One region of the Kitasatospora sp. NPDC091335 genome, then DNA from elsewhere that is predicted to be linked to it. Evidence: predicted binding sites of a transcription regulator. Region 1 holds the regulator's gene; each other region holds the start of a gene.
What was found. Region 1 encodes HrcA, which represses chaperone genes, less so after heat shock. Its sites were predicted from a motif close to TTNGCACTCNGNNNNNCNGAGTGCNAA; they were not measured.
Positions count from the first base shown of each region.

Region 2: a site for HrcA is predicted at 2,181-2,207, ahead of groES (co-chaperone GroES). Genes of this name have one in related genera too.
Region 3: a site for HrcA is predicted at 2,478-2,504, ahead of groL (chaperonin GroEL). Genes of this name have one in related genera too.

Region 1 is NZ_JBIVUM010000001.1:149,795-154,514, reverse strand. It holds gene ACIQOW_RS00665 (16S rRNA (uracil(1498)-N(3))-methyltransferase) at 1-567, opposite strand, end outside; gene dnaJ (molecular chaperone DnaJ) at 701-1,840, opposite strand; gene hrcA (heat-inducible transcriptional repressor HrcA) at 1,916-2,950, opposite strand; gene htpX (zinc metalloprotease HtpX) at 3,238-4,158, shown strand; gene ACIQOW_RS00645 (hypothetical protein) at 4,183-4,720, shown strand, end outside.
Region 2 is NZ_JBIVUM010000002.1:6,778-11,497, reverse strand. It holds gene ACIQOW_RS04770 (polysaccharide deacetylase family protein) at 1-566, shown strand, start outside; gene ACIQOW_RS04765 (SAM-dependent methyltransferase) at 568-1,734, opposite strand; gene ACIQOW_RS04760 (hypothetical protein) at 1,763-2,098, opposite strand; gene groES (co-chaperone GroES) at 2,348-2,653, shown strand; gene groL (chaperonin GroEL) at 2,789-4,414, shown strand; gene ACIQOW_RS04745 (LysR family transcriptional regulator) at 4,576-4,720, shown strand, end outside.
Region 3 is NZ_JBIVUM010000013.1:79,791-84,510, reverse strand. It holds gene ACIQOW_RS25555 (hypothetical protein) at 1-222, shown strand, start outside; gene ACIQOW_RS25550 (hypothetical protein) at 229-585, opposite strand; gene groL (chaperonin GroEL) at 699-2,321, opposite strand; gene ACIQOW_RS25540 (cold-shock protein) at 2,645-2,851, opposite strand; gene ACIQOW_RS25535 (MoaD/ThiS family protein) at 3,388-3,666, opposite strand; gene thrC (threonine synthase) at 3,702-4,720, opposite strand, start outside.

The DNA.
Region 1 (4,720 bases):
CAGCGCGGCGTGCGCCAGCGGCTCGGCGCCCTCCTCGTGCAGCACGGCGGCGAACGCGGCCCGCGCCAGGAGCGGCGCCAGCTGCCTGGTGGTCATCGGCTCGCGCACCTCGGGGAAGCGCAGCCGGCGGGACTGCTTGCCGGCCTCCCTGGCGGTGGAGCGCCACTTGGCGAGCGCCTTGGCGCCGCGCTCGCCCTTCCACTGGGTGATGCAGCGCGAGGCGGCCCACGGGACCACCACGTCCACGCCGGCCTCGGTCATGGTCTCCACGGCCAGCTCGCCGCGGTCGCCCTTGGGCAGGGCCTGGACGACGACGATCCGCGGCGCGGGCTCCGGCTCGCGGCGCACGGCGGCGACCGCCACGTCGATCGCGTCCTTGCCGAGCACCTCGGCGACCGTGCCCTCCACGCCGAGTCCCAGCCCGTCGGCCAGGGTCACCGCCTCGCCCGGCTCCAGCCGCTTCACCGCGGCCGCGTGCCGCCCCTCCGCGCCGTCCAGGCGCACCACGGCCCCGGGCACGGCGGCGGCGATCCGCTCGGTCTCGACGACGAAGACGGGCGCGGTCATGACGGGGACCTTCCAGGAGGGGGCTGCGGCCGGAGGGGCCTGCGGCGGAGAGGGGGAGGGGGTTGCGGCGGAGGGGGCGGACACGGAAGGGGTGCCGGGGGCAGGCCCCCCGGCACCCCTCCGCGGACGACGGCTACCGGCCGTTGAAGGCGTCCTTCAGCCGGGAGAAGAGGCCCTGCTGGCCCGGCGCGAACTGGCCGGACGGCCGCTCCTCGCCGCGCAGCACCGCGAGGCGGCGCAGCAGGTCCTCCTGCTCGGCGTCGAGCTTGCTGGGCGTCTTCACCTCGACGTGCACTATCAGGTCGCCCCGGCCGCCGCCGCGCAGGTGGGTGATGCCCCTGCCGTGCAGCGGGATCGACTGGCCGGACTGGGTGCCGGGCCTGATGTCGACCTCCTCCAGTCCGTCCAGGGTCTGCAGCGGCACCTGGGTGCCGAGCGAGGCCGCCGTCATCGGGATGGTGACGGTGCAGTGCAGGTCGTCCCCGCGCCGCTGGAAGATGTTGTGGCTGGTCTCGGCGATCTCGACGTACAGGTCGCCGGCCGGGCCGCCGCCGGGGCCGACCTCGCCCTCGCCGGCCAGCTGGATCCTGGTGCCGTTGTCGACACCGGCCGGGATCTTGACGGTCAGGGTGCGGCGGGCGCGCACCCGGCCGTCGCCGGCGCACTCCGGGCAGGGGGTCGGCACGACGGTGCCGAAGCCCTGGCACTGCGGGCAGGGGCGGGAGGTCATGACCTGGCCCAGGAAGGACCGGGTGACCTGGGAGACCTCGCCCTTGCCCCGGCACATGTCACAGGTCTGCGCCGAGGTGCCGGGGGCCGCGCCCTCGCCACTGCAGGTGGTGCAGGTGACGGCGGTGTCGACCTGGAGTTCCTTGGTGGTGCCGAAGGCGGCCTCCTCCAGGGTGATCTCCAGCCGGATCATGGCGTCCTGGCCCCGGCGGGTGCGCGAGCGCGGGCCGCGCTGGCCCGCCGCGGCGCCGAAGAAGGCGTCCATGATGTCGGAGAAGCCGAATCCCGCCGCGCCGGCGCCGAAGCCGCCCGCGCCACCGCCGCCCGGGGACAGCGGGTCCCCGCCGAGGTCGTAGACCTGACGCTTCTGCGGGTCGGAGAGCACCTCGTAAGCGGCGTTGATCTCCTTGAACCGCTCCTGCGTCTTCGGGTCCGGGTTGACGTCCGGGTGCAGTTCGCGTGCCAGGCGCCGGAACGCCTTCTTGATCTCGTCCTGCCCCGCATCCCGTCGGACGCCGAGTACCGCGTAGTAGTCCGTGGCCACCAAATGCTCCGCTTGTTCCGCCTGTAGTAGTGCTGCGACTGGTCGCCATCGCCGGATTTCCGGCGATGGCCTCTGCTAGGACTCGGCCAGGATCTGGCCCACGTACCGCGCCACCGCTCGCACCGCCCCCATTGTGCCCGGATAGTCCATCCGGGTCGGACCGATCACACCCAGTTTGGCCACGCTCTCGTCGCCCGAACCGTAGCCGACCGAAACCACCGAGGTGGAATTCAGCCCCTCGTAGGCGTTCTCCCGCCCGATCCGGACCGTCATCGCGGCGTCCCCGGTCTCACCCAGGAGGCGGAGCAGGATGACCTGCTCCTCCAGTGCCTCCAGCACCGGCTGGATGGTGAGCGGGAAGTCGTGCCCGAAGCGGGTCAGGTTGGCCGTGCCGGCCAGCATGATCCGCTCCTCGTTATGTTCGGCGAGCGTCTCGAACAGGGTCGCCAGGACGGTGCTGACGGTCGGCCGGTCGGCCTGGTCGAACAGCGCCGGCAGTTCCTCCAGCATCCCGGGGACCTCCGGGAGCCGCCGGCCGGCGGCTCTCGCGTTGATCCGGGTCCGCAGGTCCGACAGCACCGTCTCGCCGACCGAGCCGGGGCAGTCGACCATCCGCTGCTCGACCCGGCCGGTGTTGGTGATCAGCACCAGCATCACCTTGGCCGGGGCCAGCGCCACCAGCTCGATGTGCCGGACGGTGGAGCGGGTCAGCGAGGGGTACTGCACCACCGCGACCTGCCGGGTGAGCTGCGCGAGCAGCCGCACCGTGCGGGCGACCACGTCGTCCAGGTCGACGGCGCCGTCCAGGAAGTGCCGGATGGCCCGGCGCTCGGGGGCGCTCATGGGTTTGATCTCGGCGAGCTTGTCGACGAAGAGGCGGTACCCCTTGTCGGTGGGGATGCGGCCGGCGCTGGTGTGCGGCTGGTGGATGTAACCCTCCTCCTCCAGCGCCGCCATGTCGTTGCGGACGGTCGCCGGCGAGACCCCGAGGTTGTGCCGTTCCACCAGGGCCTTGGAGCCGACCGGCTCCTCGGTGCCCACGTAGTCCTGCACGATCGCGCGGAGCACGGCGAGCTTGCGTTCGTCCAGCTGGCGGACCTCACCGGCCATGGGGCGCGCACCTCCGTCTTCGCACGTTGTCCGTCTGTGTCCCTTGCCGCCGCGGGCCGCTTCCCGAGACCCCGGCCTGGCACTCTGAACACGCGAGTGCCAGAACCGTACCTGCCAGTGTAAGGCCCGGGCCCTACGGCAGGAACGGTCCGGCCGGGGTGATCCTCCCCGCAGTTCCAGCCACGGCCCGCGGGGCCCCCGCGGTTCGATCCTCCCGGCGCCGGGGTGGTGCCCGGAGGCCGTCCGGGTGGCAGCATCGAAAGCGACGGCGAACGGAGGAGCAAGCGATGTCGAGCTCGGGCCAGCACACCCGATTCGCGCCCGACCGCGGCCTGACCGGCCGCATGGTCGCGACGATGTTCGTGATCGGGCTGCTGTACGTCGGTTTCACCGGCCTGCTGATCGCGCTGCTGCGCGGCGCGTGGCCACTGATCGTCCTGATCTCCGGCGGGCTGTTCGTGGCCCAGTTCTGGTTCAGCGACAAGATCACCGAACGGGCGATGGGAGCCCGCCAGGTGTCCCCCGAACAGTTCCCCCAGCTGCACGGCACGGTCGACCGGCTGTGCGCGCTGGCCGACATGCCCAAACCCCGGGTCGCGGTCGCCGACAACGACATGCCGAACGCCTTCGCCACCGGCCGCAACCCGCAGAACGCCGTGGTCTGCGTGACCACCGGGCTGCTGCGCCGGCTGGAGCCGGAGGAACTGGAGGGCGTCCTCGCCCACGAGCTGTCGCACGTCGCCCACCGGGACGTCGCGGTGATGACGATCGCGGGCTTCCTCGGCGTGCTCGCCGGGGCGATGACCCGGATCGCCGTGTACGGCGGGTTCATGGGCGGCGGGCGCAACAACAACGACCAGAACGCGGCCGTCGTGGCGCTGGTCATCCCGCTGGTGTCGATGGTCGTCTACGCCGTCAGCTTCCTGCTCACCAGGCTGCTGTCCCGCTACCGCGAGCTGGCCGCCGACCGGGCCGCCGCCCAGCTCACCGGCCGGCCCAGCGCGCTGGCCTCGGCGCTCACCAAGGTCACCGGGCAGATCGCGGCCATCCCCAGCAAGGACCTGCGCCAGGCCCAGCCGTACAACGCCTTCTACTTCGCCCCCGCGCTGAGCGCCCGGGAGACCGCCTCGCAGTTGCTGTCCACCCATCCGAGCCTGGAGAAGCGGCTGGAGCAGCTGGCGCGGATCTCCGAGCAGCTCGGCCGCTGAAGCCCCGAACCCGAGAGGACCGCCGTGGGAATCCTGGACACCCTGTTCGGCCGCACCAAGCCCGTCAAACCCGACCTCGACCAGCTGTTCGGCGTGCCGTCCGCCGCGCTCACCCTGGAGGCCGGGGCCGGCTTCACCCCCACCGGGCTCGGCTCGGTCTGCTTCGCGGCCGTCGAGGGTGCGGCCTTCGTCCAGGTCGAGCAGCAGGTCAGGGCGCTGCTGGACGCCGACACCGAGCGCGGCGGCGTCCCCGTGGAGGCCTCCAAGGACGGCTACGGCTACTCCTGGCTGCTCGCCCGGCACCGGCCCGAGGAGCTGCCGGAGCTGGTGAACGACCTGCACGCGGTCAACAGCGAGCTGGAGGCGAACGGCTTCGGGCCGCAGCTGCTCTGCTCGCTGGTGGCCTTCAGGAATCCGGAGGGACAGTCACTGGCCCTGGTCTACCTCTACAAGCGGGGGACGTTCTACCCCTTCGCCCCGATGCCCGGCGGCGGGGAGCGGCGCAACAGCCCGCTGGAGTTGCAGGTCAACGCGATGCTGGGGAACGACCTGCGGCTGGAGA
Region 2 (4,720 bases), on a different contig from region 1:
TCATCACCATCGACGACGGTGCCGAGAAGGACCCGAAGTTCGTCGAGATGCTGACCGACCTCAAGGTGCCGATCTCGATGTTCCTGACCCGGGACATCGTCAAGAACGACTACGGCTACTTCAAGCCGCTCCAGGCGCTGGGCAACCACGTCCAGAACCACACCGTGGACCACCCGGTGATGAGCAAGATCCCGGCGGAGAAGCAGAAGTCCGAGATCTGCGACGCGCAGTCCGCGCTCACCCAGCAGTACGGCACCGCCCCGCTGCTGTTCCGGCCGCCCTTCGGCGACGGCGCCAGCACCCCGACGCTCAACACCTCGGTCCAGCAGTGCGGCCCGCGCGCGATGGTGCTGTGGCGCGAGTCGATGCAGATCCACGACATGCAGTACCAGTCGGGGGACAAGAAGCTGAAGTCCGGCGACATCATCCTGGCGCACTTCCGCGGCCCCAAGGAGCTCAAGGGCGCCACGATGACCCAGATGTTCGGCGACCTGCTGGCCCGGATCCAGGAGCAGGGCTTCTCGGTGGCCCGGCTGGAGGACTACATCCAGGCGCCCGCGTCGTAGCTCAGACCGGCTGCCCCAGCATCATCAGCGGGCCGTGGTCGGTCCGGCTGAGGATCACCGTGACGGTGTTCGGCCCGGAGGGCTTGAGCTGGCGGCGCAGCTCCTCCGGGGTGATCGCCATCCCGCGCTTCTTGATCACCACCGTGCCGACCGCCCGCTCGCGCAGCAGCGCCTTCAGCTTCTTGATGCCGAACGGGAGCACGTCGGTCAGCTCGAAGGCGTGCGCGTACGGGGTGGCGACCAGCTCGTCCGAGGTCAGGTAGGCGATCTTCGGGTCGATCAGCCGGCCGCCGACCTGCCCGGCCACCTCGGCCACCAGGTGGGCCCGGATCACCGCGCCGTCCGGCTCGTACAGGTAGCGCCCGACCGGGCCGGCCGGCGGGTCGGGCAGGTCGCCCCCGGTCAGGCCGGCGCCCTGCGGCAGCAGGGTGGCGCGGTGCGGGTGCGCGGCCCGGGTGCCGAACCAGAGCACCGCCTCCTTGACGTCGCCGTGGTCGGAGACCCACTCGGCCTCGGCGTCCCGCGGCACGGCCTCGTGCGGGATGCCGGGGGCGACCTTCAGGGCGCCGACCGGGGTCCGCCGGGCGGCCTCGATCGCCCAGGAGAGCGGCGGGGCGTACGCTTCCGGGTCGAACACCCGGCCGCGCGAGGTGCGCCTGGCCGGGTCGGTGAACACCGCGTCGTAGCCGGTGACGTCCACCTCGGCGACGTCCGCGCAGCGCACCTCCACCAGCTCGGCCAGCCCCAGCGCGGCGGCGTTGGCCGCGGTGGCCGCGCAGGCCGCCGGGTCCTTGTCGACGGCCAGCACCTCGATGCCCGCCCGGGCCAGCGCCAGCACGTCCCCGCCGATGCCGCAGCACAGGTCCGCCAGCCGCCGTACGCCCAGCCCGGCGAACCGCTGCGCCCGCCACTCGGCCACGCTGCGCCTGGTGGACTGCTCGACCCCGTTGGGCGTGAAGTACATCAGGTCGGCGTCCGCCCCGAACTTCGCCCGGGCCCGCTGCCGCAGCCGCGCCTGCCCGAACGCCGCGGACACCAGCTCCGCCGGGTACTCCCGGCGCAACCGGGTCGCCAGCGCCAGCTCCTCCTCGGGGGTGAACTCGCGCAGCTCGGCGAGCAGGGCCTGGCCCTCGGGCGTCAGCAGGGGCTGGAGGTTCTCGGTGTCCACGGGGCCATTCTCGCGGGCAGCGGCCGGTTCACCGCCACAGGACGCCCGAGGAGAGGACCACGGGCAGCGCGAACGGGGAGAGCGCGGCCGCGAACGGCAGGAGCCGGTAGCCGGACCGCCGGCTGCGGAAGGCGACCACCAGGCCCGCCGCCAGGGCGACGACCGGGGCGGCCAGCATCCCGATGCCGAGGAAGGCCCACCCGAGTCCGTCCCCGTCGTCCCCGTGGCCGGGGCCGTTGCCGAGGGAGGCGACGACGAAGAAGGCGACGAACGGCAGTGCGGCTCCCAGGAGGGGCAGCGACAGTACGGCGAGGGCCGCGTCCTTGAGCCGGGACGGGCCGATGCGGGCCGGGATCGGAGTCATGGCAGGGAGTCTGTCCGGGCCGGGACCGGCCGCACATGAGTACGACTACTCATCCCGGAACCAGGGATCTCAGGGCGCGCCGTTGGCACTCTGGTTGACTGAGTGCTAACCCGGCCCTATGGTCGTCCTTGGCACTCCCCACCGGGAGAGTGCTAATGCGACGACGTGTGTCTGACCCCCGCGACGGCAGGCCCGCAGGATCGCCCTACCCGTTAGAAAACCCCGTAATCTCCGAAGGGGAGCTCGGACGTGACCACCAGCAGCAAGGTTGCCATCAAGCCGCTCGAGGACCGCATCGTGGTCCAGCCGCTCGACGCCGAGACCACCACGGCCTCCGGCCTGGTTATCCCGGACACCGCCAAGGAGAAGCCCCAGGAGGGCGTCGTCCTGGCCGTCGGACCGGGCCGCTTCGAGGACGGCCAGCGTCTGCCGCTCGACGTCGCCGTCGGTGACATCGTCCTGTACTCGAAGTACGGCGGCACCGAGGTGAAGTACCAGGGCGAGGAGTACCTCGTCCTCTCGGCTCGCGACGTTCTCGCCATCATCGAGAAGTAAACGCAGCATCGAGAAGTAAGTCGTTCCGACCCGCCCCGGATCCGTGTCCCAAGTGACAGGGGCCCGGGGCGTGGTTGTTGGTTCACGTAGTTCGGCGGCCGGTGGGCCGGCCGCAGCCCCGAGGGAATAGGGAACATGGCGAAGATCCTGCAGTTCGACGAGGACGCCCGCCGCTCGCTGGAGCGCGGTGTCAACAAGCTGGCCGACACCGTCAAGGTGACCATCGGCCCCAAGGGCCGCAACGTCGTCATCGACAAGAAGTTCGGCGCCCCGACCATCACCAACGACGGTGTCACCATCGCCCGCGAGGTCGAGCTGGACGACCCGTACGAGAACCTTGGCGCGCAGCTCGTCAAGGAGGTCGCCACCAAGACCAACGACGTCGCGGGTGACGGCACCACCACCGCCACCGTGCTGGCCCAGGCCCTGGTCAACGAGGGTCTGCGCAACGTCGCCGCCGGTGCCGGCCCGGCCGCCCTGAAGAAGGGCATCGACAAGGCCGTCGCCGCCGTCTCCGAGCACCTGCTGTCCGTCGCCCGCGAGATCGAGGGCAAGGACGACGTCGCCGCCGTCGCCTCCCTCTCCGCGCAGGACACCCAGGTCGGCGAGCTGATCGCCGAGGCGATCGACAAGGTCGGCAAGGACGGTGTCATCACCGTCGAGGAGTCGAACACCTTCGGCGTGGAGCTGGACTTCACCGAGGGCATGCAGTTCGACAAGGGCTACCTGTCGCCGTACTTCGTCACCGACGCGGAGCGGCAGGAGGCGGTCCTGGAGGACCCGTACATCCTGATCAACCAGGGCAAGATCTCCTCCATCCAGGAGCTGCTGCCGCTGCTGGAGAAGATCCTCCAGGGCGGTGCCTCCAAGCCGCTGCTGATCATCGCCGAGGACGTCGACGGCGAGGCGCTGTCGACCCTGGTCGTGAACAAGATCCGTGGCACCTTCAACGCCGTCGCCGTCAAGGCCCCGGGCTTCGGCGACCGCCGCAAGGCGATCCTCGGCGACCTGGCCACCCTGACCGGCGGCACGGTCATCTCCGAGGAGGTCGGCCTCAAGCTCGACCAGGTCGGCCTGGACGTGCTGGGCACCGCCCGCCGCGTGACCATCACCAAGGACGAGACCACCGTCGTCGACGGTGCCGGTGACGCCGAGGCCGTGGCCGGCCGCGTCGCCCAGATCAAGGGTGAGATCGCCGCCACCGACTCCGACTGGGACCGCGAGAAGCTGCAGGAGCGCCTGGCCAAGCTGGCCGGCGGCGTCTGCGTCATCAAGGTCGGCGCCGCCACCGAGGTGGAGCTGAAGGAGCGCAAGCACCGCCTGGAGGACGCCATCTCGGCGACCCGCGCCGCGGTCGAGGAGGGCATCGTCGCCGGTGGCGGGGCCTCCCTGGTCCACGCCGCCAAGGTGCTGGAGGACGGCCTGGGCCTGTCGGGTGACGAGGCCACCGGTGTCGCCGTGGTCCGCAAGGCGCTGCACGAGCCGCTGCGCTGGATCGCCCAGAACGCCGGCCTGGAGGGCTACGTCATCACCTCCAAGGTCTCCGAGCTGGAGATCGGCCAGGGCTACAACGCCGCCACCGGCGAGTACGGCGACCTGGTGAAGGCCGGCGTCATCGACCCGGTCAAGGTCACCCGTTCCGCCCTGGAGAACGCCGCCTCGATCGCCTCCCTGCTCCTCACCACCGAGACCCTCGTGGTGGAGAAGAAGGAAGAGGAGGCCGACAGCGGCCACGGCCACTCGCACGGCCACTCGCACTGAGGCCCCACCGCCTGACCGGAGGCCCGGTCCGCTCCCCTCGGGAGGCGGGCCGGGCCTCCGGCCGTTGCCGGCCCGGCCCGGTCCTCCGGTCCGGGCGGTGTGCCGACGGTCAGCTATCAGTAGAATTTTGCAGAATGCAAAGATTGCCTTATAACTGAGGCATGATCGAGGCCCGCCATCTGCGCGTCCTGCGTGCCGTCGCCCGCACCGGCTCCTTCTCCGCCGCCGCCCGTGAGCTGGGGTGTACCCAGCCCGCCATCAGCCAGCAGATGAAGGCCCTGGAGAAGTCGGTGGACACCCCGCTGG
Region 3 (4,720 bases), on a different contig from region 1:
GAGGCGTACGCGGCGTACGCGGCCGCCGTCCGCGCGGAGTACGGCTTCGTCCCCGCGCCGGACTTCACGGCCGGCCGGGCCGCCGTCCTGCGCCGGCTGCTGGCCCTGCCCGCCCTCTACCGCTCCCCCGCCGCCCGCGAGCGCTTCACGGCGGCCGCGCGCGCCAACCTGACGGCCGAACTCCGGGAGCTGACCGGCCAGGACCCGTCCGACACCCCTTAGAGCGCCCTACGGCAGCTTGCCCACCGGTGCCACCACCGCGCCCCGCTTGCCGCACACCCAGTGCGGCTCCGGCCCCAGCTCGGGCTCCACGCCCAGCGCGTGCGGGTCCCCCTCGGCCGCGCAGTCGGCGCACAGCGGCCAGCGCCCGTACTCCTCCAGCAGCGCGTCCTGGACGTCCTGGGCGACCAGCCCGAGCACGTACTCGGTGCCGTCCGGCCACTGCTCCAGCCACCAGCGGCGGTGCGTCACGGCCTGTTCCACCAGCGAGACGACGGCGGCGTCCGCCACGTCCCGCGCGGTGAGGTCGGCCAGGATCAGTGCCCGGGCGTTGTGCAGGGCGGTCTCGATGTCGTCGGCAGCCATCCGTCCATCCTCTCCCCGATTCCCCCGAACGCCGAAACGCCGCGTGGGCGGCCCCCCGAAGGGGACCGCCCACGCGGACGGGGAACCAGCCGATCCGATCGAAGCGATCAGGATCAGAAGTCCATGTCACCGCCCGGCATGCCGCCGCCGGCGGCCGCGGCGGCCTTCTCCGGCTTGTCGGCGATGACGGCCTCGGTGGTGAGGAACAGCGCCGCGATGGAGGCGGCGTTCTGCAGCGCGGAGCGGGTGACCTTGGCCGGGTCGATGATGCCCGCGGCGACCAGGTCGACGTACTCGTTGGTGGCGGCGTTCAGACCGTGACCGGCGGGGAGGTTGCGCACCTTCTCCACCACGACGCCACCCTCCAGGCCGGCGTTGGTCGCGATCTGCTTGATCGGGGCCTCCAGCGCGACCTTGACGATGTTGGCACCGGTGGCCTCGTCGCCGTCCAGCTCCAGCTTGTCGAAGGCGACACCGGCCTGCAGCAGCGCGACGCCACCACCGGCGACGATGCCCTCCTCGACGGCGGCCTTGGCGTTGCGGACGGCGTCCTCGATGCGGTGCTTGCGCTCCTTGAGCTCCACCTCGGTGGCCGCGCCGGCCTTGATGACGGCCACGCCGCCGGCCAGCTTGGCGAGGCGCTCCTGGAGCTTCTCGCGGTCGTAGTCCGAGTCGCTGTTCTCGATCTCGGCACGGATCTGGTTCACGCGACCCTGGACCTGGTCGGCGTCACCGGCACCATCGATGATGGTGGTCTCGTCCTTGGTGATGACCACCTTGCGGGCGCGGCCCAGCAGGTCGATGCCGGCGTTCTCCAGCTTGAGGCCGACCTCCTCGGAGATCACGGTGCCACCGGTGAGGATGGCGATGTCGCCGAGCATGGCCTTGCGGCGGTCGCCGAAGCCCGGGGCCTTGACGGCGACGGACTTGAAGGTGCCGCGGATCTTGTTCACGACCAGGGTCGACAGGGCCTCGCCCTCGACGTCCTCGGCGATGATGACCAGCGACTTGCCGCCCTGCATGACCTTCTCCAGCAGCGGCAGCAGGTCCTTGACCGAGCTGATCTTGGAGTTGGCGATGAGGATGTAGGCGTCCTCGAAGCTCGTCTCCATGCGCTCCAGGTCGGTGGCGAAGTAGGCCGAGATGTAGCCCTTGTCGAAGCGCATGCCCTCGGTGAGCTCGAGCTCCAGACCGAAGGTGTTGCTCTCCTCGACGGTGATGACGCCTTCCTTGCCGACCTTGTCCATGGCCTCGGCGATCAGCTCGCCGATCTGGGTGTCAGCGGCGGAGATGGAGGCGGTGGAGGCGATCTGCTCCTTGGTCTCCACGTCCTTGGCCTGGGCCAGCAGCTGGTCCGAGACGGCGATGACGGCCTTCTCGATGCCGCGCTTCAGGGCCATCGGGTTGGCGCCGGCGGCGACGTTGCGCAGACCCTCGCGAACCAGGGCCTGGGCGAGCACGGTGGCGGTGGTGGTGCCGTCACCCGCGACGTCGTCCGTCTTCTTGGCGACCTCCTTGACGAGCTCCGCACCGATCTTCTCGTACGGGTCCTCGAGCTCGATCTCCTTGGCGATGGAGACACCGTCGTTGGTGATCGTGGGGGCGCCCCACTTCTTCTCCAGCACGACGTTGCGGCCCTTGGGGCCGAGCGTGACCTTCACGGCGTCGGCGAGCTGGTTCATGCCACGCTCAAGGCCGCGGCGAGCTTCCTCATCAAAGGCGATGATCTTGGCCATCTGAAGTGGTCCTCCGGGACACGGTCGACTGCTCGGACCAAGGGGTGCCCGCGACGGACGGCCCTGGTGTGCGGGGGTCCATTCCCCTACCGCTCCCGGGGGCCTCACCGACCCGGTCCGCTGTCACTCTCACGCTGTGAGTGCTAACGCCAATGATTAGCACTCAGGGTGGTCGAGTGCAAGCCCCGGCGATGATCCGCGAGCCGCCGACGGGACCGTCCTGGAACGCCGACGGGCCCGTACGACACGCGTCGCACGGGCCCGTCGAGAAGCGAGTGGTCACCAGCCGTAGGGCCGCGCCGAGCTCCTGGGGTCGGAAGGGGTCATTCCGCCGCGGCGCGAACCATGTCCGCCTGCGGGCCCTTCTGTCCCTGGGAGATCTCGAACTCGACCCGCTGGCCCTCCTCGAGGGTGCGGTAGCCGTCCATCTGGATCGCGCTGTAGTGGACGAAGACGTCCGCACCACCGTCGACCGCGATGAAGCCGTAGCCCTTCTCCGCGTTGAACCACTTGACGGTGCCCTGAGCCATTCCGAACTCCCCTAGTGCTGTGCTGGCCCTTCACGCGCCCGCAGGTAGCGGGCCCGGGTTGGTTTGAAGGCCGGCCCGGGGAACCCCCCCTGGGCACAGCCGTGCACGCCGCAACCCTCCGCACGGGACACCGAACGGCCTCCGGTGAGCGGGTGATTGCGTCGACCGCCGCTGAATGTATCCGGATCGACGCCCTCTGCAACAGGGCCAGCCACCGGTAATTCCGCCAAGGCGGCAGGGGACAGGACGGGTTGAATCGGAATAATCTCCGCATTCCACGCCGGACATAGCGGACGAATTACTCAAATGCCTGCGGGAATTCTGACATCCGCCTGACATGTTTTACGGTCCGTGCCCAGCAGCCGGACTCCCCGGGCCGAGCACTGCGGGGGCCGAAAGGGAAACCCTGTTCCCAGCCGAGCCACACTCTACTCCGACTCGAACCGGAAATATTCCCGCGGGAATGCAAGCGGTCGCCCGCGCGTACGGAGAACGGAATTCCGTACGCGCGGGCGACCGCGGGTGCTCGCGCCGGCTCAGCAGCCGCCGGCCACCGCCGGGATGATCGAGACGCCGGCGCCGTCCTTGATCTCGGTCGCCAGGCCCTCGGCGAAACGCACGTCGTCGTCGTTCACGTAGACGTTCACGAAGCGGCGGAGCTTGCCGGTGTCGTCCAGGATGCGGGCCGAGATGCCCGCGTGGTTCTTCTCCAGGTCGGCGATGACCTCGGCCAGGGTGGCACCCTCGGCGGTCACCTCGGCGGCGCCGCCGGTGTAGGTGCGCAGGATGGTGGGGATGCGGACGTTGGCGCTCATGACTCTCCTTGCGGGGGTGGGGCCTGACGGGTGGTTCAGAGGGACGCGAGGCCGGCGGCGCGGAAGGAGTCCAGCGTCGGGCGGATGACGGCGGTCATCCCGGCGTCGGAGACGGCGTCCAGGGTCTTCAGGCCGTCACCGGTGTTGATCGCGACGGTCTCCTTGGCCGGGTCCAGCTGCCCGGTCTCGACCAGCTTCTTCAGCACGCCGACGGTCACCCCGCCCGCGGTCTCGGCGAAGATGCCCTCGGTGCGCGCCAGCAGCCGGATCGCCGCCACGACCTCCGCGTCCGTGACGTCCTCCACCGCGCCACCGGTGCGGCGGGCGATGTCCAGCACGTACGGACCGTCAGCCGGGTTGCCGATCGCCAGCGACTTGGCGATGGTGTCCGGCTTCACCGGCTTGATCACGTCCCGGCCGGCCTTGAACGCGGCCGACACCGGCGAGCAGCCCTCGGCCTGGGCGCCGAAGATCCGGTACGGCCGGTCCTCGACCAGGCCGAGCCTGATCAGCTCCTGGAGGCCCTTGTCGATCTTCGTCAGCTGCGAGCCCGAGGCGATCGGGATCACGATCTGCTCCGGCAGCCGCCAGCCGAGCTGCTCGCAGATCTCGTACGCCAGCGTCTTGGAACCCTCGCCGTAGTACGGCCGCAGGTTCACGTTGACGAAGCCCCAGCCCTCGCCGGCCGAGTCACCGATCAGCTCCGAGCAGAAGCGGTTCACGTCGTCGTAGTTGCCCTCGATGCCGACCAGCTCGCCGCCGTACACCCCGGCCATGACGACCTTGCCCTGCTCCAGGTCGTGCGGGATGAACACGCAGGACTTGAAACCGGCCCTGGCCGCCGCCGCGCCCACCGCACCGGCCAGGTTGCCTGTGGAGGAGCAGGACAGCGTGGTGTACCCGAACGCCCTGGCCGCCTCGATGGCACAGGCCACCACGCGGTCCTTGAACGAGTGGGTCGGGTTCCCGGAGTCGTCCTTGATGTGCAGCTGGGCGGTGAAACCGAGCTCGCGGCCCAGGTTGTCCGCCTTCACCAGCGGGGTCCACCCCGGGT